3 regions of the Paraburkholderia sp. 22098 genome follow, and region 1 is predicted to be linked to each of the others. Evidence: riboswitches for the same ligand, from Rfam matches in the RefSeq annotation. Region 1 holds a riboswitch; each other region holds the start of a gene.
The links. A riboswitch is a leader RNA that binds a small molecule or an ion and turns the genes downstream of it on or off. The one in region 1 is predicted to bind cobalamin.

Region 1 (7,655 bases):
CGGGATCGACCGCGAGCGGCGATAGAGCGAGGGCGATGCCTTGCACATGATCGTCGTACAACGTTTCGTATGGAATGCGCAGGGCGGCGCGTAAAAGGCTGGCCGGTGATTCGCCGATTGCTGCGTCGCAATCCGTAAAACGCAGCGGCACGTTCAGCAGCGCGGCCGCTTCGGCAAGCGCCGGTTCTGCCATGTGTTCCGATGAGCCAAGCAACGCGGCAAGCGAAAGAGACGCGAGGCCGTGCGCTTCGAGTGAGCTGCGCACACGAGCCGCGATTTCGGCGGCGGGGTTCTTGTCCGCAGTTGATGTCGCGGCGCTGTTCGCCTGTGCGGGCGTTGAAGCGACAGCCTCAAGCGTCACCGCTGCGACCACACTGCGAGGGTGAATCACAAGCTCGTCGTCGCGTCCATTCCACGCGCGAGGCGTGATGCGAATCGCCAGCCGCGCGGATGGCGAGCGCGGCAGTTGTGCATCGTCGAGCCACGGCGCGTCGCCCTCGATACGCGTGCTTTCGCCCGCGAGCAGGTCCGACACGAAACGCTTACCCTGGCCGATATCGGCAAGCGCATAACCATCCGGTGGATTGAGCACACAGGTGCCGAACCGCAACTCGCCACTCGTGGTGATTGCAGGCGATATGGCAAGTGCGGCGGCAATCTCGCGCGCCATCACGTTGACGCCGGCGAGGCCGCCGAGCAACGGCACGACGGCGCTGCCGTCTTCGGCAACGGCGAGCACCGGCGGCTCGGCGCCCTTGTTCGACAGCAGCGGCGCCACGCAGCGAATCACGATGCCGGCCGCGCACAGCGCGACAATCGGCGTGCCTCGTGCATACAGGTCGCGCAGATGCGGGCTCAGTTCGGCGTACGCGACGTCGGCTTCAACGCGGCCTTGCAGCGCATGCACCTGCGAATCCGCATACAGCGTTTGGATGCGCCGCGCGGTATCCAGCGCGCCTGCGCCGAGAATGACGATGGCGGGCGGCATCATCCTTGCCATTTTTCCCCCGGCACGACGAGCAGCGAGAAATACGGCGACGCCATCGGGTCCACTTCAGCGAGCGGGACGATACGCTGGTTGCCCATCGTCGCCCGCTCGACGTACAGCGCGCGGTGCGCGAGTCCGAGTTCGCCGAGCACGCGCCGCACCTTGTCGAAATTGCGCCCGAGTTTCATCACGACAGCGGCGTCCGCATCCGCAAGACGGCGGCGCAGTTCGTCTTCCGGCAGCACGCCCGAGAGCACCGACAGGCTCTGGTTGCGATACACGAGCGGCGCACCGAGCACGGCCGCGCCGCCGAGCATCGAGCAGACGCCCGGCACCACTTCGCTCTCGTAGCGCGCCGCGAGCCGGTCGTGCAGATACATGTACGAGCCGTAGAAGAACGGATCGCCTTCGCAGATCACGGCGACGTCGCGCCCCGCATCAAGATGTGCCCCGACTATGTCGGCCGCAGTGTCGTAGAAGTCGGCAATGATCGCTTCATACGACAGTGGCGGCTCTAGCGCTTCGGTCGTGACGGGATACACGAGCGGCAGTTGCTGCTGCGTGTCGTGCAAATGCGCCTCGATGATGCTGAACGCGTTGCCCTTCTTGCCCTTTGCGACAAAGTAGGCGACCACGGCCGCTGCCTTGAGCAGACGCAGTGCCTTTAGCGTGATGAGTTCCGGATCTCCTGGACCGACACCGAGTCCATATAGACGCCCTGCACGTTGTTGCGCCGTCATTTATTCGATCTCCGTTGCGAGCGCGTTGACAGCGGCCGCAGCCATCGCGCTGCCGCCGCGCCGGCCATGCACGACGACATACGGCACGCCACGGCTATTCTCTGCGAGCATCGCTTTCGATTCCGCCGCGCCGACAAAGCCGACCGGAAAGCCCAGAATCAGCGCGGGCTTCGGCGCACCGGCGTCGAGCATATCGAGCAGATGGAAGAGGGCAGTCGGCGCATTGCCGATCACGACGACGCTGCCGCCCAGATGCGGGCGCCACAATTCGAGCGCGGCGGCGGAACGCGTATTGCCGAGTTCGCGGGCGAGTGCAGGCACTCGTTCATGGGTGAGCGTGCAGATCACGTCGTTGTTCACCGGCAACCGCGCGCGCGTGATGCCTTGCGCCACCATGCCGGCGTCGCAGAGAATCGGCGCGCCTTGCGCGAGCGCCGTGCGGCCTGCTGTGCCGGCATGTTCGGAGAACGCGAGATCGTCGATCACATCGACCATCCCGCACGCGTGGATCACGCGCACCGCGAGTTTTTCGAGGTCGGCAGGAATGCGCGACAGGTCGGCTTCGGCGCGGATCGTCGCGAAAGACTGGCGATAGATCTCCTGACCGTCGCGAATGTAATCAAGCATCGGTGTCACTCATGTGTCGCTTCGAACAAGGCGCGCGATCGTGTCGGCGGCCTGTTCGACTGTCAGTTGGCGCGCGACGCATCGACCGAAGCCGGGGCCCTGGTCGCGTCGAAAAAGGTCGTACATGCCGGGCGCCGCGGCGAGCATCGTAAACGGCGCGCAATGCGCGGCAGCACATGAGCGCGGGCATCCGCTCAAATGCACGTCGACGCCGGCGGGCAGGCGCTTCGCGAGATCCAATGCGTCGGCTTTGGTATCCGCGAGGCTTTTCGCGCAGCCAGTGGAACCGGCGCACGCGATCAGGTGTGTGATGGCTTCGGCGCAATCGCATGCGAGGCCCAGCGCGTTCAGCGCGGCAAGCACAACGGGCACTGAGAGCGTCCGGATATCGGGCAGCAGCACGCTTTGCCACGGCGTGATGCGCAGCGTGCCGTCGCCATGTTGTTGCGCGAGCGCGGCGAGGCCGTGCAGCGTGGTCGCATCGATACGGCCGAGCGGCGGTTGACCGCCGGCATGCCATGTATCCGCGGCGCGTTGCGCATGTGCGCCGAGGCGCAGCGAGGCATCGGCAGTGGTGCTGCGACGCCAGCCGGCGAGCGTCGCGTCGCGTGTCAATGGAAAATCCATGTAGGTTTGCGCCTGCTGCAATATTGCGTCCGCCGAATGCGTGTCGAGCAGATGACGCATACGCGTGGCGTCGGCAGCGGCAAGATCTAGAAACGTATGCAGCAGCGCGCGCACGAGCGCCGGAACTTGCGACGGCAGCACCGAGGCCAGCGCGCCTGTCGCATCCGCATGCGATCTTTCGGACGAGTTCGCAGCGTTGCCTGATGACGATGGTGACTTCCCGCCGATGTGCGTGTTTGCGCTCGCGTTTGCATCCACGGTCGGGCAGCCTGCGAGCCCGAACACGAAGCGCGCCGCACCGGCCGAATCTTGTGCTGCCGCGAGCCACACGTCATGCGGGTGGTCCACTCTCGCGAGCCGCTCGCCGCCGTCGAGCAACAACGCGAATTTCGGCGATAGCGCCGCAAAACGCGGTTCACTTTGCAATAGCGTGAGAAGGGCGGTGCACAGAGGTCTGGTGTCGAACAGTGCGCACGGGTCGCGTCCGGCAGCGGGGCTGATCATGACGTTGCGCACGTCGTCAGCGGCGGCGGCATCGAGGGCGTGCGCTTTTCGATCGTGACCGTGATCGCGATCGTGACGGTGATCGTCTTCGGCGGAATCGGTCGGCGCTCTATCGCCCATTCTTTCAGAGCCGCTTGCAGCGCCCGGTCCGAGCCCCGCATCAATCAGCTTGGCGACCAGCGCACCTTCATGTCCGGCCCGAACACCGCGCAATTGCAGATTCGCGCGATTCGTCAGTTCGATCACACCCGCCGTATGCTGCGCGCTCGCGTTGGCGATCGCCTCGGCCTGAGCCGCGCTCAATTCGCCGCCTGGCAGCTTGATCCGGCAAATCCCGCCGTCGCGCGCCGCCACGATCCGCAGCAGGCCCGGACACGCCGAGGGCCGCAGCGCAGATGCCGCGTCGGGCAAGACAGTGGAGGGCGAAGCTGGATTCAAGACGGACACCGGGTTAGCGTCGCGCGACGGCCCGAGCAAGCGGTCAAAACGGCATTGCTGCGGCATCGGTACACCCCGCCCGATGTTGGCTGGCACGAACAGTCTGGCCGGCAGGTCTCCTGGCTGGCAGGTCGTCGTCCGCCGCGGCCTTCCCGGTTTAACCAGTGGCGCCAAGCGCAGGCGGACTCGCTGCATACAGTTGCGGGGGCAGCCACAGCGGCAATCTTCCCGCTGTGTTCCCTGTTAGGCCCCGAAGGGCACCGGCGGCTGTATTATGCCTTTTTTCGGATAGCACAACGAGGCTGGACGCTTTGACCGGCGTGGCGCAGTGCATTGTTTGAGATACAAAATGAGGAAGGGTGCATGTCGGCGTGGCTGACGGTAGTGGGCATTGGCGACGACGGCTTCGCCGGTTTGGGGCGGCCCGCACGGCGTGCGTTGCTCGAGGCGTCGGTGATTTACGGCGGCGAACGTCATCTGTCGATGTTGCCCGCGCGGCTGGCCGCGCGGCGCGCCGAGTGGCCGCGCCCATTCGATCTCGCGCCGCTTCTGGCCGAGCGCGGCGGCCCCGTTTGCGTGCTGGCGAGCGGCGATCCGATGCTGTTCGGCGTCGGCGCGACGCTGGCTCGACAGTTGCCGCCCAGCGAACTGCGCGTGTTGCCCGCGCCGTCATCGTTATCGCTCGCGGCGGCGCGCCTCGGCTGGCCGTTGCAGGATGTGGCCACGGTGTCGGTGGTTGGGCGGCCGTTGCCCACGCTGAACGCTTATTTGCATGACCGCGCGCGCGTGTTCGTGCTCAGCGCGGACGGGCGCACACCCGCCGCGCTTGCCGACCTGCTGAGCGCGCGAGGTTTCGGCGCAACGCGGATGACCGTGTTCGAACACCTTGGCGGCGACGATGAGCGGCGCATCGACGGCCGTGCGGATCAATGGTCCCCGGGCGATGTCGCCGCGCTGAACCTGGTCGCGCTCGAATGCCGCGCCACCGAAGGCGCGCCGCGCCTGCCGCTCACCTGCGGCCTGCCCGACGACGCGTTCCGTCACGACGGCCAGCTCACCAAACGCGATGTGCGAGCGATCACGCTCGCGCGACTCGCACCGACGCCCGGCGAATTGTTGTGGGACGTGGGTGCGGGCAGCGGCTCGATCGGCATCGAGTGGATGCGCGCGCATCCGACTTGCCGGGCGATCGCCATCGAAGGGCACGCTGAGCGTCAGCGCTTCATCGAGCACAATCGCGATGCGTTGGGCGTGCCGGGCTTGCAACTCGTAGCGGCCCGCGCGCCGCAAGCGCTCGAAGGGTTGGCCGCGCCGCATGCGGTGTTTATCGGCGGCGGCGTGACGGTGCCCGGCGTGCTCGAAGCGTGCTGGGACAATTTGCGCGACGGCGGCCGGCTGGTCGCGAACGCGGTCACGCTGCAAGGCGAGGCGGCGCTCGCCGCATGGCGTGACAAACATGGCGGCACGCTCACGCGAATTGCGCTTGCGGACGCTCAGCCGCTCGGTGGCTTCGATACGTGGCGGCAAGCGCTGCCGATCACCTTGTACGATGTGGTGAAGCGTTGCGCTGCCGATGGTGTCCATAGTGTTGCCGATAACACCAACGCTGCTTCATCGGCGTGACGCTCATGCGCGACGAAACGCCTGAACAACCCGCACCGCTGCGCAGCGGCTACACGACCGGCAGTTGTGCAACCGCCACGTCGCTGGCGGCCGCGCGTCTGCTGCTCGCGGGTGTGGTCAGCGAGGTGGCCGAAATCGTGTTGCCCAAGGGCCAGCATGTGCCGATGCCGCTCGTCTTCTGCCGGTTGACCGATGACGGCGCCGAAGCGGGCACGATCAAGGATGCCGGCGACGATCCCGATGTCACGCACGGCGCCGTGGTGTTCGCGCGCGTGCGTCTGGTCCCTGAGCCAGGTGTGGTGTTCCGCGCCGGGCCGGGCGTGGGCACGGTGACGCGTGCGGGGTTGACGCTCGCCGTCGGCGAACCGGCGATCAACCCGGTGCCGCGCAAAATGATGAGCGAGCATCTTGCAGAACTCGCTGCCGAGCATGCCTATGGCGGCGGTTTCGAAGTGACGATCGGCGTTGAGGACGGCGAAGCGCTCGCGCTCAAAACGATGAACCCGCGGCTCGGGATTGTGGGCGGCCTGTCGATATTGGGCACGACCGGCATCGTGCGGCCGTTTTCGTGCTCGGCCTACATCGCGTCGATTCATCAGGGCATCGACGTTGCGCGCGCTAACGGCTATATGCATCTCGCCGCGTGTACAGGTAACGCGAGCGAAGACGCGATGCGCTCGCACTACGCATTACCCGATATCGCGCTGATCGAAATGGGCGACTTCGTCGGCGCGGTGCTCAAGCATATGAAGCGCGCGCCGGTCGAGCGCCTGAGTATTTGCGGCGGTTTCGGCAAGCTGAGCAAGCTCGCGGCGGGCCATCTCGATCTGCATAGCCGCAACTCGAGCATCGATCTTGAACGGCTCGCCGCATGGGCCGCCGAACAGGGCGCCGACGACGCGTTGCAATCCGCGATCCGCGCGGCCAATACGAGTCAGCAAGCCGTCGCGCTAGCGCACGCGGAGCAGGTGCCGCTCGGCGACATTGTCTGTGCGCACGCGCTTGCCGTCGCACGCGAAATCGTGCCGCCGCAGGTGAACGTGGAGATGTTCGCGATCGACCGCGCGGGCAAGCTGATCGGAGTCGCGCGATGACAAAGGTTCTGCTGCTCGGCGGCACCGGCGACGCTTTACGCATTGGCCGCCAACTTACTTCCGTCGACGTGTACAGTCTCGCGGGACTCGGCAAGGTGCCCGACGATCTGCCATGCAGCGTGCGGGTCGGCGGCTTCGGCGGCAGCGAAGGCATGGCACGCTATATCGCAGATGAAGAGATCGGCCTCGTGATCGATGCGACGCATCCGTACGCGGCGCAGATCAGTGCGAATGCTGTGAATGCGGCTCGTCACGCGGGCGTGCCGTGCTGGGCGCTGCGTCGACCGGCGTGGCAGCCGCGCGCCGGCGACGACTGGCGCATGGTCGACGGCTGGGACGAACTCACCATGGCGCTCGCGCCGTTCAGGCGACCGCTCTTCACGCTCGGACGCGAACCGCTCTCGCATCTCAACGAGATTCCGCCACATCAATTCTGGCTCGTGCGCTGTCTCGACTCGCACGAAGACACGGAACGCGCCCGCATAATCGCGGCGCGCGGACCGTTTACGCTCGAAGGCGAGCGTGCGCTCTTCGCGCTGCAACACGTCGACGTCGTGGTCAGCAAAAATAGCGGCGGCAGTGCAACCGAGGCCAAGCTCGAAGTCGCACGTGAGCGCCGCCTGCCTGTCGTGATGCTGCGCCGGCCTTCGTTGCCCGCGGCGGATCGTGAATTCGAAAGCGTGGCGGAGTTGCTTGACGCGCTGCATCTGTCAAGTTGAGTCGTCCGCTTGCATCAATGGAGTATTGAATGACGGTGTTTTTTATCGGCGCGGGTCCTGGCGATCCGGAGCTGATCACGGTGAAGGGGCAGCGTCTCGTGCGCAGTTGTCCCGTGATTCTCTATGCGGGTTCGTTAGTGCCGTCTGCGGTGCTCGAAGGGCATTCGGCGGTGCAGGTGGTGAACACGGCCGAACTCGACCTCGACCAGATCGTGGCGTTACTAAAAAGCGCGCACGATAAAGGTCAGCACGTAGCGCGCGTGCACTCCGGCGACCCTTCGCTATACGGCGCGAT
Region 2 (7,655 bases), on a different contig from region 1:
GGTCGTGGCGCAAGTGAATCGTTTCTTCCGATGCGGCTTCGAGCCCGAACAGCGTGTGCAGATCGAGCTGCCCCATGTGCGCGCGCACGACCTTCACTTGCGGCGGAATCTCCTCGCGGATCACGGCTTCGACCGCGTTCTGACGAGCCTCATCGAGCAGATCTGTTTTGTTCAGAATCACCAGATCGGCTGAAGCCAACTGATCTTCGAACAATTCGTGCAGCGGCGATTCATGATCCAGATTCGGATCGGCTTTGCGCTGCGCGTCGACAGCGAGCGGGTTTTCCGCGAACTGGCCGCTCGCGGCAGCGGGGCCGTCGACCACGGTAATCACCGCATCGACGGTGAAACTGTTTTTGATCTGCGGCCAGTTGAACGCCTGTACGAGAGGCTTCGGCAACGCGAGACCCGATGTCTCGATCAGCACGTGGTCGATCTGCTCACGGCGCTCGACGAGCTTTTCCATCACCGGAAAAAACTCCTCCTGCACGGTGCAGCAGAGGCACCCGTTCGCGAGTTCATACAATTGCCCTTCCGTTTCGACACCGTTCTCGTCGCAACCGATGCCGCAACCCTTCAGGATTTCGCCGTCGATACCGAGTTCGCCGAACTCGTTGACGATCACCGCGATGCGCTTGCCGCCTGCGTGCTGAAGAATGTGCCGCAACAGAGTGGTCTTGCCGCTGCCGAGAAAGCCCGTGACGATGGTGACGGGGATCTTGCGCATTTGAGTTTGCATCGTGAGGTCCATCCCAGTAGTTGCAGGCGCCGGCCGGCGTAGTCCGCACGCATGAGGTCCAGCGCGTGCCTCGGGCATGAACGACGGCCTTGCTACAACAGGAAAAACGCAGAAAACGGGTGTGAGGGCATGAGCGCAGCGCCGCATCCCCGCGACGTTCGCCCTTCGTGTTCCGGCCGGTATCCGGGCTGGCGAAAGCGCCGCTTCCCCTTCCCGGACGAGTGATTTCTCGCCCAGTGGTGATATGCCCACGCGGCCTTGCGCGTGGACACCGAAGCCGGCACTGCGACACCACGCAAACCGCCGTGACGTCACTTTTCGCTTACCGTTGCGGGGGCAGCACAGGTTGACCCAAACCGTGACAGGCGGGCGCCCTGTTTCCCGTTTAACTGCATGCGCACGAGCGCGCACACGAGCACCAGAAGTGCGTGCGAGTTTAGGCCGACCGTCTGGCGCCGTCAAGGAAACGCGGGCCCGGCGCGCTTATCGCACGGGCTTCTCGTGTGCTATCGTATGCGCGCGTTTGGTGCCCGCACATGCATTCGCGTGTGCAGTTAAACGGGAAACAGGCAGCGCTCCCGCGCTCAACCTGTGCTGTCCCCGCAACGGTAAGCGACCTGCGGTGCAATGTTCATGCTGCGCCGCGCATGCGTTTTCGATGCCACTGTCCGATACATTCGAACGAATGCGGGCGGGAAGGCAAAGCGCGTGAGGCCGCCAGCCCGGATACCGGCCAGATGCGGAGGCGGCCGTGCGTTTCTCGACGTCACGCCGCCGGCAGCCGGAATCCGCGAGGGACGGATGTGAAGGCGCTGAAGCACGGCGAGGCAGCCGGGTTCGCACCCGCGCGTGCCGTCGTGCGTGAAGACACCGCTTGAATGACTTCGATCTCCAATCACCTGGGCCCGTTCGCGCGCCGCACTGCATGGCGCATGCCGGCGGGGCGCGCAACGTCGTTGCCGTGCACGGTTAGCGAGGCGCGATGACACGCGCGTGGCTGATCGGCGCAGGGCCCGGCGACGTCGAACTGATGACGTTGAAGGCAACGCGCGCCCTCGCACAAGCCGACGTGATACTCGTCGACGATCTCGTGAATCCTGACGTGCTGCAATTTGCGCGCGCCGACGCGTCCATTGTTTACGTCGGCAAACGCGGCGGTCATCCGTCGACGCCGCAAGAAGGCATCGTCGCGCAAATGCTCGAGCATCTGCATGCTGGGCGCAGCGTCGCGCGACTCAAGGGCGGCGATCCGTTCGTATTCGGCAGAGGCGGCGAAGAGCAGCAGGCGCTGCATGCGGCCGGAATCGAGGTAGAGATCGTCAGCGGGATCACAGCCGGAATCGCGGCGCCCGCAGCTATCGGCATTCCGGTTACACACCGCGATCACGCGCAAGGCGTGATATTCGTGACCGGCCACGGCGCGGGCAGCAGCGAGCCGGATTGGGGGGCGCTCGCCGCCACTCACATGACCCTCGTCATCTACATGGGCATGCGGCGGCTGAACGATATCGTCAGCGCATTGCTCGCAGCCGGCATGCGCGCCGACACGCCGTGTGCGGCGATCGAATCGGCTACGCGTCCCGAGCAACGCCATGCGCTTTCGAGGCTTGGCGAATTCGCCGATGCCGTCGCGCGCGCGGGACTCGGCTCGCCTGCGATCGTGGTGATAGGCGGCGTGGCGTCGCTCGCGCTCGCGCGTGCCGCCGCGGCAAGCTCATCAGATGCGGCATCTTCGCCGGACGCGAAATGAAAACGCTTAGCGTGGGCATCGGTTGCCGCCTGCATACATCGGCGGACGAGATCGAAACGGCGGTGCGCGCCGCGCTCGGTTCGCACACGTTCGAACAGATTGCAACGGTAGCCTCTATTGAAACGAAAGCCGACGAGCCGGGCCTGCTGGAGTTCTGCGCGCGTCACGGGTTCGCGCTGCAAGTGTTCAACCGCGAGCAGATCCTCGCGATAGATGTGCACGAACCGTCGGCTGCCGCGCGCGAGCATCTCGGCGTGGACGGCGTATGCGAACCGTGCGCGTTGCTTGCGGTGGCCGCCGGTTGCACCGCACATCTGATCGCCCGCAAAACCGTTTACGCTGGTGTCACCGTGGCGATCGCATCGACCGCACCAGCGCCAGCACACAGTGTCACCACCATCCAACAGGACCTTCCATGAAGACCGATCCCGAATCGCATCAACGCATGACCGAACGCCGGCGTGAAGGCCACGAAAAGAAGCAGGCCAACGCGACCGTCGAAAAGGGCCTGCTGATCGTCAACACCGGCACCGGCAAGGGCAAGACAACCGCCGCTTTCGGCATGGCCGTGCGTGTGCTCGGCCACGGCATGCGGCTTGGCGTCGTGCAGTTCATCAAGGGCGCCCTGCATACGTCGGAGCGCGACTTCCTCGGCGCTATTGCCAACTGTGACTTCGTGACGATGGGCGACGGCTACACCTGGAACACGCAGAACCGCGACGCCGACATGGCCACCGCACGCAAAGGTTGGGATGAAGCACGCAGGATGATTGAAAGCGGCGACTATCAGATGGTCATCCTCGACGAACTGAACACCGTGCTCAAGTACGAATATCTGCCGCTCGACGAAGTGCTGTCCGTCATCAACGCGCGTCCGGCGATGCTGCATGTGGTCGTGACCGGCCGCCACGCGCCCGATGCGCTGATCGAAGCGGCCGACCTCGTCACCGAAATGCGCATCGTCAAGCATCCGTACCGCGAGCAAGGCGTCAAGGCGCAGCGCGGCGTGGAGTTCTGAACGTGTCCGCCTGCCCTGCGCTCTTTGTCAGCGCGCCCGCGTCGGGTCAAGGCAAGACCACGATCACCGCGGGCCTCGCGCGCTACCATCGGCGACTGGGGCGGCGTGTGCGCGTGTTCAAGACCGGGCCCGACTTTCTCGATCCGATGATCCTTGCCCGCGCAAGCGGCGCGCCCGTGCTGTCGCTGGATCTGTGGATGGTCGGCAAAGATGCCTGCCGCAATCTTCTCGCGCAGGCAGCGGACGAAACCGATCTGATCCTGATCGAAGGTGTGATGGGCCTCTTCGACGGCACGCCGAGCAGCGCCGATCTGGCGACCGAGTTCGGTGTGCCGGTACTCGCGGTGATTTCGGCGAAGGCGATGGCGCAAACCTTCGGCGCGGTCGCGTTCGGCCTCGCGAATTTCCGGCCTCAGGTCCCGTTTCATGGCGTGCTCGCGAACCGCGTCGGTTCCTCGCGTCACGCGCAGATGCTCGAAGAGGCGTTGCCGGCGACTCTGCGCTGGTGCGGGCACATTACCGCCAGCGACGAAATCGAATTGCCCGATCGCCACCTCGGCTTGCATCAGGCCGCGGAAATCGACGATCTCGACGCGCGTCTGGATCGCGCCGCCGATGCGCTCAGTCATACAGCGCTGGCCGGGCTGCCGCCCGCGGTGGAGTTTGGCGCGGCTACGCCACAAGTGCTTCCCCACCTTCTGCACAACAAAAAAATCGCCATCGCGCGCGATGCCGCGTTTTCGTTCATCTACCCGGCCAATGTCGCGCTGCTCGAAGCGCTCGGCGCCCACGTTCACTACTTTTCGCCGCTCGCTGACGAAGCGCCGCCCTCCGACACCGATGCGCTGTATCTGCCCGGCGGATATCCCGAACTGCACGCCGCGGCGCTCGCCGCGAATGCCCGCAGCGCCGCGGCGATCCGCGCACATGCGGCGGCCGGCAAACCGCTCGTCGCTGAATGCGGCGGCATGCTTTATCTGCTCGATAAGCTCACTGACACGCAAGGTGTCAGCACGTCGATGCTCGGCTTGCTGCCCGGTCACGCGACGATGCAAACACGCTTCACCGCGCTCGGCATGCAACAGATCGACAGCACGCATGGCCCCGTGACCGGCCACACGTTTCACTACTCGAAGCTCGGCACGCCGCTTTCGCCGTTGCGCTCAGCCACGCGGCCTCAAGCCGATGCACCCGGCGAGGCGATATACCGCGTCGGCTCGATTGTCGCGACTTACATGCACGCTTACTGGCCCTCCAACCCGGCCTTCACGGCCGCTCTGTTCAATGGCGAAGCCTTTTAACGAAGCCGACCGCGACGCGGTTTATCGCGCGATTTACGAGCGCCGGGACATGCGCCACTTCGTGCGCGATCCCGTCGATGCCGCGGTATTGCAGCGTCTGCTCGATGCCGCGCATCATGCGCCGAGCGTGGGCTTCATGCAGCCGTGGCGCATCGCGCGCATCACCGATCCCGCCTTGCGTACTGCGTTGCATGCGAACGTCGAAAGCGAACGGCTGGCTACCGCCGACGCGCTCGGCAAGCGCCGCGAAGAGTTCATGAAGCTGAAAGTGGAAGGCATGCTGGAGTGCGGCGAGCTGCTCGTCATGGCGCTGATGGACGGCCGCGAGCGGCATATTTTCGGCCGCCGCACGCTGCCGGAAATGGACCTCGCATCGGTGGCCTGCGCGATCCAGAACATGTGGCTCGCCGCCCGCGCCGAAGGGCTCGGCATGGGCTGGGTGTCTCTCTTCGACGTCGATGCAGTGCGTCGGCTCCTGAGCATGCCGGAAGGCGCGCGGCCGGTCGCGATACTATGCCTTGGCCACGTCGACCGCTTTTATAGCGAGCCGATGCTGCAAACCGAACGATGGGCGGAGCGCACGCCGCTCGCCGATTGCGTATTTGAAAACCGCTGGCCCGAAGATCCGATACCGAACGAGCAGTCGCCGCGCGACCCGCTGTAGCCGGCGTTATCTTTGCAACGGCGTCACCGAGACCACGTCCGGCAGGCTGCCTTCTGGATTCGGGCGCAATTTCACGCGCCAGTCGGTCGGTGCGTCGAACGGGAATTGCACCAGCGCGCTTCTGATCAGCGCGGGCGTGGCGTGCAACGGATCGGCGTCGCGGTCGGTACTGGCCGCGCTGACCTTGTACACTTCGCGCCCGCTCACACGTTCGAAAAACCGCAGCGTGAGCGTATGACGGTAGACGCGTGCGCCGAACAGCGGGACCGATGCGTCGGTCTGCGGGCCGCAATTGCCAGATGCACAGTCGCTCACACCAACGCCGATTTGTGCTGGCCGCGTCTCGTATCCGACCGAGAGCACGTAATGCGCAGGCCGCTCCGCCGTATCCGCGAAACCCTGCTTCGTCAGCTCGTCACGCAGCACGGTTTCGAACTGCGCATGGTCGACGCGCGCTTCCTGCATCGGCAGACGCGCGAACGTGTACGTCCGCTCGCCATCTAGTGCGGCTGCGGGCGTCGCGGTGTGCACGTCGGCGTGCATGCCGGTACATCCGGCGAGCGTCGCCGCAGCGAGCGCCGTACACACCAGAGTCGCTTTCATTGCGTTCACCGCTTTCATCGCTTTCACCGCTTTCATCGCTTCCATCGCTTTCACAGTTCGCTCCCCGATTCGATAAGACGCGCGCTCAGGCGTCATGACGCCGGCTCGCAGGCCGATCCAGTTGCGCTTCTTCCAGTGCCGGCAGATAGATCGTGACTGCCGTGCCCCGCCCGGGCGCGCTCACCACGTCCACTTCACCGCCATGGCGCGTCACCACTGTCTTGACGAAAGCCATGCCGAGCCCGGCGCCGCCCACTTCTGGCCGCTCTGTTTCGTGAAAACGTCTGAAGCGTTCGAATAGCTGTGCCTGCTGGTCTTGCGGAATACCATAGCCCTGGTCGCGGATCGTGCACGACACGCGTCGCGTCGCGCGATCCGATGCAACCGCCATAGTGAAACCAGCCGTCGCCGACGTGCGCGCGGGCACCTCGTTCGATAGCTCACAGGTGATATGCGTGTCGGGCGGACTGTATTTGACCGCGTTGTTCAGGATGTTGACGAGCGCACGCGTCAGGAGCGAACGATCGGCGCAGATCCAGTGGCCCTCGTCGCCGTTATCGTCCATATCGCGGCCTTCTGCCGATAGGTCCGTTTCCGTGTGCAACGCGATCCGCTTCGCGTGCGCTTGCGGCCAGACTTCATCGCTCGCGTCGATCATCAGCTCGGCGAGATTCACCGGCTCCAGCAGGTAGGTTTGCGACTCGGCGCGCGCGAGTTGGACGAAGTCGTCGGCGAGTGTCAGCGCACGTTGCGCATAGCGTTCGATGCGCTCGAGCAAGCCGCGCGCGAGCACCGGCTTCTCGCGGGCCCGATCGATCTCGACGAGCGCCAGGATCGACGCCTGCGGCGAGCGCATATCGTGCGACAGCAGCCGAAGTGCGTCTTCGCGCTGGCGCTCGGCGGCATGCAACGCAGAGACATCGACGAGACCGGCGATCCATCCAGTCGTCTCGCCCTGAGCATTCGTGCAGTTCGCATAACGCAGCAGATGATCGCGCCCGTCGGCGTCGCGCACCTCGACGCCCTGCGCCATCAGCGCGGCAAATTCGCGGCTCGTGGGATCGAGCAGCGCGGGCCAGTGCGCGCGGGCCAGCAGATCGTTTTCGGCATCCGATCCGGCTCCGCTATCGATGGCCTTGACGAACGTCAGGCCACCCAGCACCGCCTGCATGGAACGTCCCTCGGGCATCGGCGCGCCAAGACGTGCAAAGTGCGCCCTCGCGGCATGGTTCGCGATCAGCACGATGCCCTGCATGTCGCTCACGAGAATCGGCTCGGGCATGCTGTCCAGGCTGTCCCACATAAAGCGCTTCATGTCCTGCACGCGTTGTGCGGCTTGCGCCATCAGCGCCATGTGCTGTTCGAGCACGTCGCCGCCAAACTGGCGCCGGCGCTGCGGCGTTTGCGGCAGCAGATGCGGTTCGTCCGCGAGACGCTGCAACTCCTTGCGCAGATACGCCATCGTCATTTCGAGGCGGCGCCAGTTCCAGATCGGATAAACGGCCACCACGCCGAGAATCGCGGGCACGGGCGACAACCACAGCTGCGCGCCGTACAGCAGAATCGCACTGCCGGACATG
Region 3 (7,655 bases), on a different contig from region 1:
CAGTGCTGCAGCGGACGAAGGCGTCAGCGTCAGAATGGTGCGCGGCAAACGCTCAGGAGCGAGCGTGTCTGCCAGCGCGGGGTAACGCTTGTCGAGCACTGCCAGCGTGTCGTCGACGAGACGTGAGTCGGGCGAGAAAATCAGATAGCCGTGCGCGAGCGCGAGCGTCACCGGGAAATAGCGCTCCGCCGATAGCTGCGACGCGAACGACGCCCTACTGCTCGACGCCGTGCCCGAGCGCGCGCTGACCGGCCTCTGCCAGACGGTGACGTCCGCACCCAGGTCGCGCCTCGTGACCGGCAAACGGCGATAGTTAGTGTAGTCAGCGTCGTTGGCGTCCGTCTTCGCGGCCTTTGCCTCATATGCGCCAATCACGTCACCGAATGTTTTGTCGAGCGCGGTCTTCAGCGCAACGAGCGAGGCCGCGTCCTGTGTCTTGTCCTGCGTTTTAACTTGAGCGATGAAAACCGGCGCAACCAGCGTGGATTTCGCATACCAGCACACCGCCGCGGGGCCCGTCAGACGATCGCCGATTGCCCCAGCGGCGTCCGCCCCATTGGCCACCTTGCCAAGCAGTGCCGATGCCTCCTTCCAGTCCGCGGGCAGGCTCGCGCACGCTGCGGCGTTCGCCGGCAATGCGTGCCACAAGGCCGCGCTGTTCCACTGCTGCGGCAGTTTGCCCGGCTCGATCAAGGCCGAGGTCCGCCAGGTCGCCGACGCGCTGCCGTTCGGCGAGAAGTCGAACCGCAGCGCGTCGATGCCCGAAAAGAACGCCTGATAACCGAACGACAGGTAATTCGCCGACACCACCAGACGATGCCCCTTCGGCGCGTCTCCCGAAGCGTCCAGTTGATATGCGCGAGCGGCGGCGTCGCGACCGGACGACAGCATGTCGGACACAGCATCGGCGCGTTCGCCCAACAGACCGCCCTTTTCGTCGAGCAGAACGCCGGGCGCGGACAGCACGACGAGCCGATCGTCTTTCGTCGCGAATAGCAGCGTTCGGCCAACTGCGAGCTTCAGCGCGTAGACCGGAACATCGCCGGAGAGCCTGGCGACCTGACTCAGTTGTGTGTCGCTTGCGGCGACGTTGCCCAAGCCCTGCAACAGCTTCGCAAGACCGTTGCGGCGCACGGACATGATCCAATAGCCGAGGCGGCCATCCGGCGAACGCCAGAGCAACACGTGCGCGGGTTCGTCGAACACGCGGCGGATCAGTTCGTCGCGCCAGTCAAGTTGATGTTCGAACGCGAGACGCCGCAATGCACCTTCAGCGGAAAGGCGCGTATTCGCCGATTCGTAATAGTCGACGAAGTCTTGCGTGAGCACGTCGTGAAGCAGCGGCACGCGCAACATGTCGCGCGGTAATCGCGCCAGTGCTTCGCTGTCGATCACCGCGTCGGGATGATGAATGTCCAGAACGACTTCGCCCGCGTTGGTCGCCTTGCGATGTGCGAACGGACGCCACACGGCCTGAATGACGATGCCGGCCACGATCAGAAGCGCGGCCACGAGGATTGCAATCTTTTTACGCGACATCTTCATCTGAGTTTTTCTGGTTCGATGCGACGATATTAACGTTGATGCCGGCCGGATTAAGCCGCCGTGACCTACCGCTGAAGGCAGCGATGATAACCGATATTTTTAACAGCAAACCACCCGGCATTGCATTTAACAATCAGAGAGGTTTCAGGCGCTTGTTGACCACAAGTTGCGCTTGATTAATGCGTCGAAAGAGGTTAATGATTTTTTCTGTCACCGCGATTAAAGAACGTTCGTTCAGGCGCTATACCGCTGAGCGTCAGTATGCGCGGGCCTCCGCCTAGTCACATGCGACTCGCAAGCCGATTCGAGCGGCGTCCGATACACTCACGCAGGCAAGCGGCGATGCATTATGCGCATAAACAACCGAGGTCCGGCGAGATCACTTGTTAATGTGGAACTTGCTCCTACAGATTCAGAGAAACATTACTTCGATTTGCGCGACGCAACTGTAAGACGACCGGATTTTTCACCGCTTGAGCGTTATGCATTTACCCGGACATAATCGTCGACGCCTCGCGTTCGCGGAATTATTCAATCGCTGCGGTCGCTCGCATCGTCAGATAGCCATCGTGATCTTTTGCCCATAGGTCGATCGATTTTCCATCCGCCGCGGGCGCGCCGCACACCGTGAAAGCCTGGCCCGAAAACGTCGGGCGAAGCGCCTTGAACGCAAAGCTCTGCAGCGTTGCATCGGGTCGCTCGCGGCGAACGAGATCGACCAGCAGCGTGGCAATCAACGGCCCGTGGACCACGAGGCCAGGATAAGCCTCGACTTGCGTCGCGTAGGGATAGTCGTAGTGAATGCGATGGCTGTTGAAGGTGAGCGCCGAATAGCGAAACAGCATGACGGGATCGGCTTCGATAATGCGGTTCCAACGTTCGCCCTGCGGCGCGAGTTGCGGCTGCTGAGGCCGCGCGTCTGCTAGCGGTGCGTCGCGGTAGACGATGTCGTGCTCTTCTTCAAGCCTCAGTTCGCCGCCGACTTCAATCGAGTGCTGCACCGTGACGAACACGAGTCGCCCCGAGCGACCGGTCTTGTCTTCAATGTTCGCAATGGTCGACGTACGCGTGGCGCGCTCACCCACTTTCAGCGGCGCATGAAAAGTGATGCGCCCGCCGGCCCACATGCGGCGCGGCAGCGGCACCGGCGGCAGAAAATCGCCGCGCTTAGGATGACCGTCCGGCCCAGTTTCGGACATTGGCGCAATCGGTAAGAAGTAAAGCCAGTGCCAAAGCGGCGGAACGGTATCGCCGCTTTGTTCGCGATCCAGCGTCGCGGCGAGAGCCGCGAGCGGAAACGCGGTAATGAGATCTTTGGCGACTCGCTCGGTGCCGAGCCAATCATCGAGTTTCTGGTGGTAATCCGACATGGACAAGCCTCCGGTGGAGCGACCAATTGACAGCACCTACTATGAACGACACGACGCGCTTCGCAAAGGTTATCGTTGGGCGGCGTCACTTTTTCCTGCTCGCAACTCACCGTTTTGCCGGACACATCGCCGGTTGATCCGTGCGCCTTCAACCTAGGGGAATTGCAGCGCAAGAGTCGGAGTGCGCGGCCTGAAAGACGCGCTTACACTCAATCATCGTTCGAAAATCGCTGAGGGAGACTCTGATGAATACGGTGGCGAAAAATGTCCGCGCCCAATCGCCGGAACAGGATCGAAAAACTGAATCGAAGCCGTTGCAGAGCCGCAATCATGCAAGTTCACTGACGGCGCGCATCGAGACGACTGATTGGTTTCACGTCGAAGAAGAACTGAACGGCTATGGCTGCGCGATGCTGCACGGGCTGCTTGACGCGCGCGAATGCGATGCCCTCACTGCGCTGTATCCCCGAGAGGACTTGTACCGCAGTCGCGTAGTGATGGCGCGGCATGGCTTCGGCCGTGGCGAATACAAGTATTTCTCGTATCCGTTGCCGCCGCTGATCGCACAGTTGCGCCGCGAGTTGTATCCGCATCTCGTGCCGGTGGCGAATCGTTGGAACGAGGTGATGGACATCGGCATCCGCTATCCGGGCGCACACACCGAGTTTATCGAACGCTGCCACGCTGCGGGCCAGACGCGCCCGACACCCCTAATGCTGCAGTACATGACCGACGACTATAACTGTCTGCATCAGGATCTTTACGGCGAGCACGTGTTTCCGCTACAGGTTGCAATTCTGCTGTCGGAACCCGGCGAGGATTTCACCGGCGGCGAATTCGTGATGACCGAGCAGCGTCCGCGAATGCAGTCACGCGCGGAAGTCGTGCCGCTGCGCAAGGGAGATGCCGTGGTGTTCGCGGTTCATCATCGGCCGGTGCAAGGCACGCGTGGTGTATATCGCGTGAATTTGCGGCACGGAGTGAGCCGTTTGAGATCGGGACAGAGGCATACGTTGGGAGTTATTTTTCATGATGCGATGGCGTCGTCGTCCGATGGCGTGGTCAATATGTAGTTGTTGAGCGTGCTCGCGATTGGCGGCGGTGACAGGGCCAAAAAATCACACCCGACAATTCCCAGCCCGTGTCATACCACCGCGCGCGCTCAACACCCACAGCCTTAACCACTCACGCAGCCAGCCGCTCAGCGCAAGCCGCCAGAAGACCTCAAGCCGACCGGGTCGCTGTGCGATTCCCGACACGCATGAACGCACTCCGCTCGACGATCGCGCCGAACAGCAGCCCGATCGTCGCCCACATGATCGCCTGCATGCCGAGTGCAGCCACACGGAATTTCCACAGCAGCGCCGCGGGAAAACCGGCCGGCGTTTCGTCGATCACGGGCATCGACATCTGCACCGCGGCAATGATGGCGATGAACACAAGTCCGGCCACGATCGAGCCGTTCCATGCGCCAAGTTTCATTGCCGCGCGGCGCCGGACCTTCAGCGAAAAAACCATCGCGGTCAGCGAGATGGCGATCATCAGAAAAAACAGGCCTGTGCGCGTTCCGATTGTCTCCGGGTCGCCGACCGCTGGCGGGTTCGCCGGATACTTGATGTTGGGAACGATCACCAGTGCGACGAAAGCGCCGAGGGCAAGCCACGCCGACAACGCACGCGCGCTCATCGCCCCCACTCGTCCGTACGCATAGGCAAACACCAGAGAGAACAGTCCGCCGAATGCCGCGCCGTAGGTCACTACGCCGGTCAGCAATCCCAATCCGGCTTGCGTATCGCGACTGACCAACTCCTGCTCATGCGCTTGCTCGTGCGCGTCCGCACCCGCAGCCGCACCGGCGTGCTCATGCTCATGCATTGCGCCGGCTCCGTCCCCGGCATTCTCTTCGAAGGCTATCGCCTGATTGACCTGCGGCTCGCCCGCCACTCGCGCAAACGCGAACGTGAGCAGCCCCGCGGCGATGCCTGCAAGCATCCCGCGCAACAACAACTTACCGACCATGTTCTGCTCCGTTAGTGGCAGGGAAAGCCGAGCAGATGGCGGCCGTCGTGCACGAACTCATGCACGTACATGCCAGGCACTAAAGACGTGGCGCCCTGTTCCGCACCGACGAAATACAGCGCGAGCAGCAGCAGCAATCCTCCGAACACGGCCCAAGGCAGCAGTTCACGCAACGGAATCGGCGTGGGCTGAATGGCGGGCTGGCCGGCGGAATCGAAAACAGCTTCAGTCATGATGGACATCTCCTGGGGTAGCGCGCCCCGTAGTCGATTGCAGAGGAATGATGCGAAGCTCAGGTCTGGCTTTCGGCTTGTGATGCCGATTACAGTGGCGCGACCGCGCCGGGCTTTCACCGGCTTCCGCGCTTCGCAGTGCGGCTATTCTACGCGCTAAACTTCCGCGCCAGCTATCACACAGCGACACGAGCGCATATTGACGGGAACTCAAAAATGAACCTGCGGCTGTTACTGGTCAGCCATGCGCCAACCGCGGCCATGCGCGCGGGCCGCTTTCCCGCCGACGATCCGCTCGACGCTCGCGGCCTCGGCGAGGCGCAAGCAGCGCGAGTGCGCCTGTCGTTTGCCGACAATGCAAGCGCATTCGTCAGCCCCGCCGCCTGCGCGCGCGAAACGGCCTTGGCGCTCGGCCTCGCTGCGAAGGTGGACACCGCGCTTTCGGATGTCGACTACGGCACGTGGCGCGGCCAACGCCTCAACGATCTTGCCGCGCACGCGCCAGACGCACTGGCAGCCTGGACGCACGACCCCGACGCCGCCCCTCACGGCGGCGAATCGTTCAGCCAGGTGGTGAAGCGGATCGGCGAATGGCTCGACGCAATAGACGTCGCGCCGGATGGCGCGTCGCACGCCGTCCACGATGTGGTCGCCGTGACGCATGCGCCGCTGGTCCGCGCGGCGATCGTCCATGTGTTGGGCACATCGCCAGCGGTGTTTTCGTGCATTGAAATCCCACCGCTCGCGGTCGTCGAACTGCAGCGCTCGCAACGACGGGGCTGGACATGGCGGCCGACGTCGTCGTGACCTTGCCGGAACAACCAAGGCTTATTCGTCCGATACCGACAGCCGCGCCGCCCACACGAACTGACACGGCGCTGATCACGCTTTCCGCCGCCGCACACGCGCCAACCACGGTCTTTTCGCAATAGGCATGCAACTTGCATTCTGGCGATACCGGCTGACGGACCAGGCCAATTATTCGATGCTATAACCACGCTATGTCAAAAGACGCTGCCACTCACAAGCCTACCCGCCTTTGCTCAGGAATCGAGGGAATCGATAACATCCTGGGAGGCGGCCTCACCCCACACCGCATGTACCTGGTGGAGGGCGCGCCGGGAACGGGTAAAACCACCCTGGCGTTGCAATTTTTACTTCAGGGCGCTGAGGAAGGCCAGGCAGGTCTGTACATTACGCTCTCCGAGACTCGTTCGGAGCTCATCTCGGTAGCTGACAGCCACGGCTGGGATTTGAGCCAGTTCCATATCCTGGAACTGGTCTCCGACGAAGGTCTGGATCCGCAATTCGAGCAGACGGTGCTGCATCCGGCTGAGGTCGAACTCGGCGAAACGGTGCGAAACGTCATCCAGCAGGTCGACGAGATCAAGCCTGTGCGGATCGTGCTCGACAGTCTGTCCGAGTTGCGCCTGCTTTCGCAGAACGCACTGCGCTACCGGCGGCAAATCCTCGCGTTGAAACGCTATTTCGCCACGCGCGCATGCACGGTCTTGCTGCTCGACGACAATACGTCCGACCCGGGCGACGTGCAATTGCACAGCATCGCTCACGGCGTGATCGCGCTCGACAACGTCGTGCACGACTACGGCGGCAATCGCCGGCGCTTGCGCATTGCCAAGATGCGCGGCATCAAGTTCCGCGAGGGATACCACGACTTCACGCTCGACACCGGCGGCATCCATGTCTATCCGCGCCTCGTCGCGGCCGAACATCACGCCAAATTCGATACACATGTGGTGAGCACGGGCACTGGAGGCCTCGACGCGCTGCTGGGCGGCGGACTGATACCCGGCACCAACGCGCTCCTGATCGGCCCTTCGGGTGTCGGCAAGACCACCACCGTGGTTTCGTGCCTGATTGCGGCTCTCGAACGTGGCGAACGCTGTGTCTACTATGTCTTCGACGAAACGCTGGTCACCCTTGTCGCGCGTTGCGCGACGGTCGGCATGAATCTGCAGCCCTATGTGGACAACGGACTATTGACGCTGCGTCAGATCGATCCCGCCGAGATCTCGCCCGGCGAGTTCGCGAGCGACGTTCGCACCTCCGTCGAGAAAAGAGGCGTGAAATATGTGGCGATCGACAGTCTCAACGCTTACCTGCAAGCAATGCCCGGTGAGCGCTATCTGCTGTTGCAGATGCACGAACTGCTCGGGTATCTGAACCAGCAAGGCGTCATGACGATGCTCGTGCTGGGACAGCACGGGATTATCGGCGAGGTTCAGAGCGATATCGATATCAGCTACCTGAGCGACGTCGTCATTCTGTTCCGCTATTTCGAACACCACGGCGAAGTGCTGACCGCTGTGACGGCGGTAAAGAGCCGCGCTAACGCCCATGAACGCTCGATCCGCCAGTTCCGGCTCACGAGCCGCGGCGTCGAAGTGGGTGAAGCGCTGCGCGACTTCGAAGGCGTGCTTTCGGGCTTGCCGTCTTATCGCGGCACCACGGCGCTACTTGGCTCGAC

Region 2: it holds a riboswitch for cobalamin, as region 1 does, so the genes downstream of both, cobA (uroporphyrinogen-III C-methyltransferase) here and ACTJLB_RS17835 (precorrin-3B synthase) in region 1, are expected to answer to the same signal.
Region 3: it holds a riboswitch for cobalamin, as region 1 does, so the genes downstream of both, ACTJLB_RS15910 (CbtB domain-containing protein) here and ACTJLB_RS17835 (precorrin-3B synthase) in region 1, are expected to answer to the same signal.

The regions. Positions count from the first base shown of each region.
Region 1 covers NZ_JBQEPV010000008.1:7,976-15,630, reverse strand. The annotation lists gene cobJ (precorrin-3B C(17)-methyltransferase) at 1-991, opposite strand, end outside; gene ACTJLB_RS17845 (precorrin-2 C(20)-methyltransferase) at 988-1,728, opposite strand; gene ACTJLB_RS17840 (precorrin-8X methylmutase) at 1,729-2,355, opposite strand; gene ACTJLB_RS17835 (precorrin-3B synthase) at 2,365-3,933, opposite strand; cobalamin riboswitch at 4,017-4,202, opposite strand; gene cbiE (precorrin-6y C5,15-methyltransferase (decarboxylating) subunit CbiE) at 4,288-5,547, shown strand; gene ACTJLB_RS17825 (cobalt-precorrin-5B (C(1))-methyltransferase) at 5,553-6,641, shown strand; gene ACTJLB_RS17820 (cobalt-precorrin-6A reductase) at 6,638-7,360, shown strand; gene cobM (precorrin-4 C(11)-methyltransferase) at 7,390-7,655, shown strand, end outside.
Region 2 covers NZ_JBQEPV010000011.1:7,374-15,028, forward strand. The annotation lists gene cobW (cobalamin biosynthesis protein CobW) at 1-739, opposite strand, end outside; cobalamin riboswitch at 897-1,177, opposite strand; cobalamin riboswitch at 1,247-1,491, shown strand; gene cobA (uroporphyrinogen-III C-methyltransferase) at 1,722-2,489, shown strand; gene ACTJLB_RS22550 (cobalamin biosynthesis protein) at 2,486-2,908, shown strand; gene cobO (cob(I)yrinic acid a,c-diamide adenosyltransferase) at 2,905-3,507, shown strand; gene ACTJLB_RS22560 (cobyrinate a,c-diamide synthase) at 3,510-4,808, shown strand; gene bluB (5,6-dimethylbenzimidazole synthase) at 4,792-5,472, shown strand; gene ACTJLB_RS22570 (DUF4136 domain-containing protein) at 5,479-6,120, opposite strand; gene ACTJLB_RS22575 (CHASE2 domain-containing protein) at 6,161-7,655, opposite strand, start outside.
Region 3 covers NZ_JBQEPV010000006.1:433,690-441,344, reverse strand. The annotation lists gene ACTJLB_RS15930 (DUF2138 domain-containing protein) at 1-1,545, opposite strand, end outside; gene ACTJLB_RS15925 (FAS1-like dehydratase domain-containing protein) at 2,073-2,915, opposite strand; gene ACTJLB_RS15920 (2OG-Fe(II) oxygenase) at 3,161-3,988, shown strand; gene ACTJLB_RS15915 (CbtA family protein) at 4,140-4,934, opposite strand; gene ACTJLB_RS15910 (CbtB domain-containing protein) at 4,946-5,167, opposite strand; adenosylcobalamin (AdoCbl) riboswitch at 5,219-5,305, opposite strand; gene ACTJLB_RS15905 (histidine phosphatase family protein) at 5,384-5,974, shown strand; gene ACTJLB_RS15900 (ATPase domain-containing protein) at 6,169-7,655, shown strand, end outside.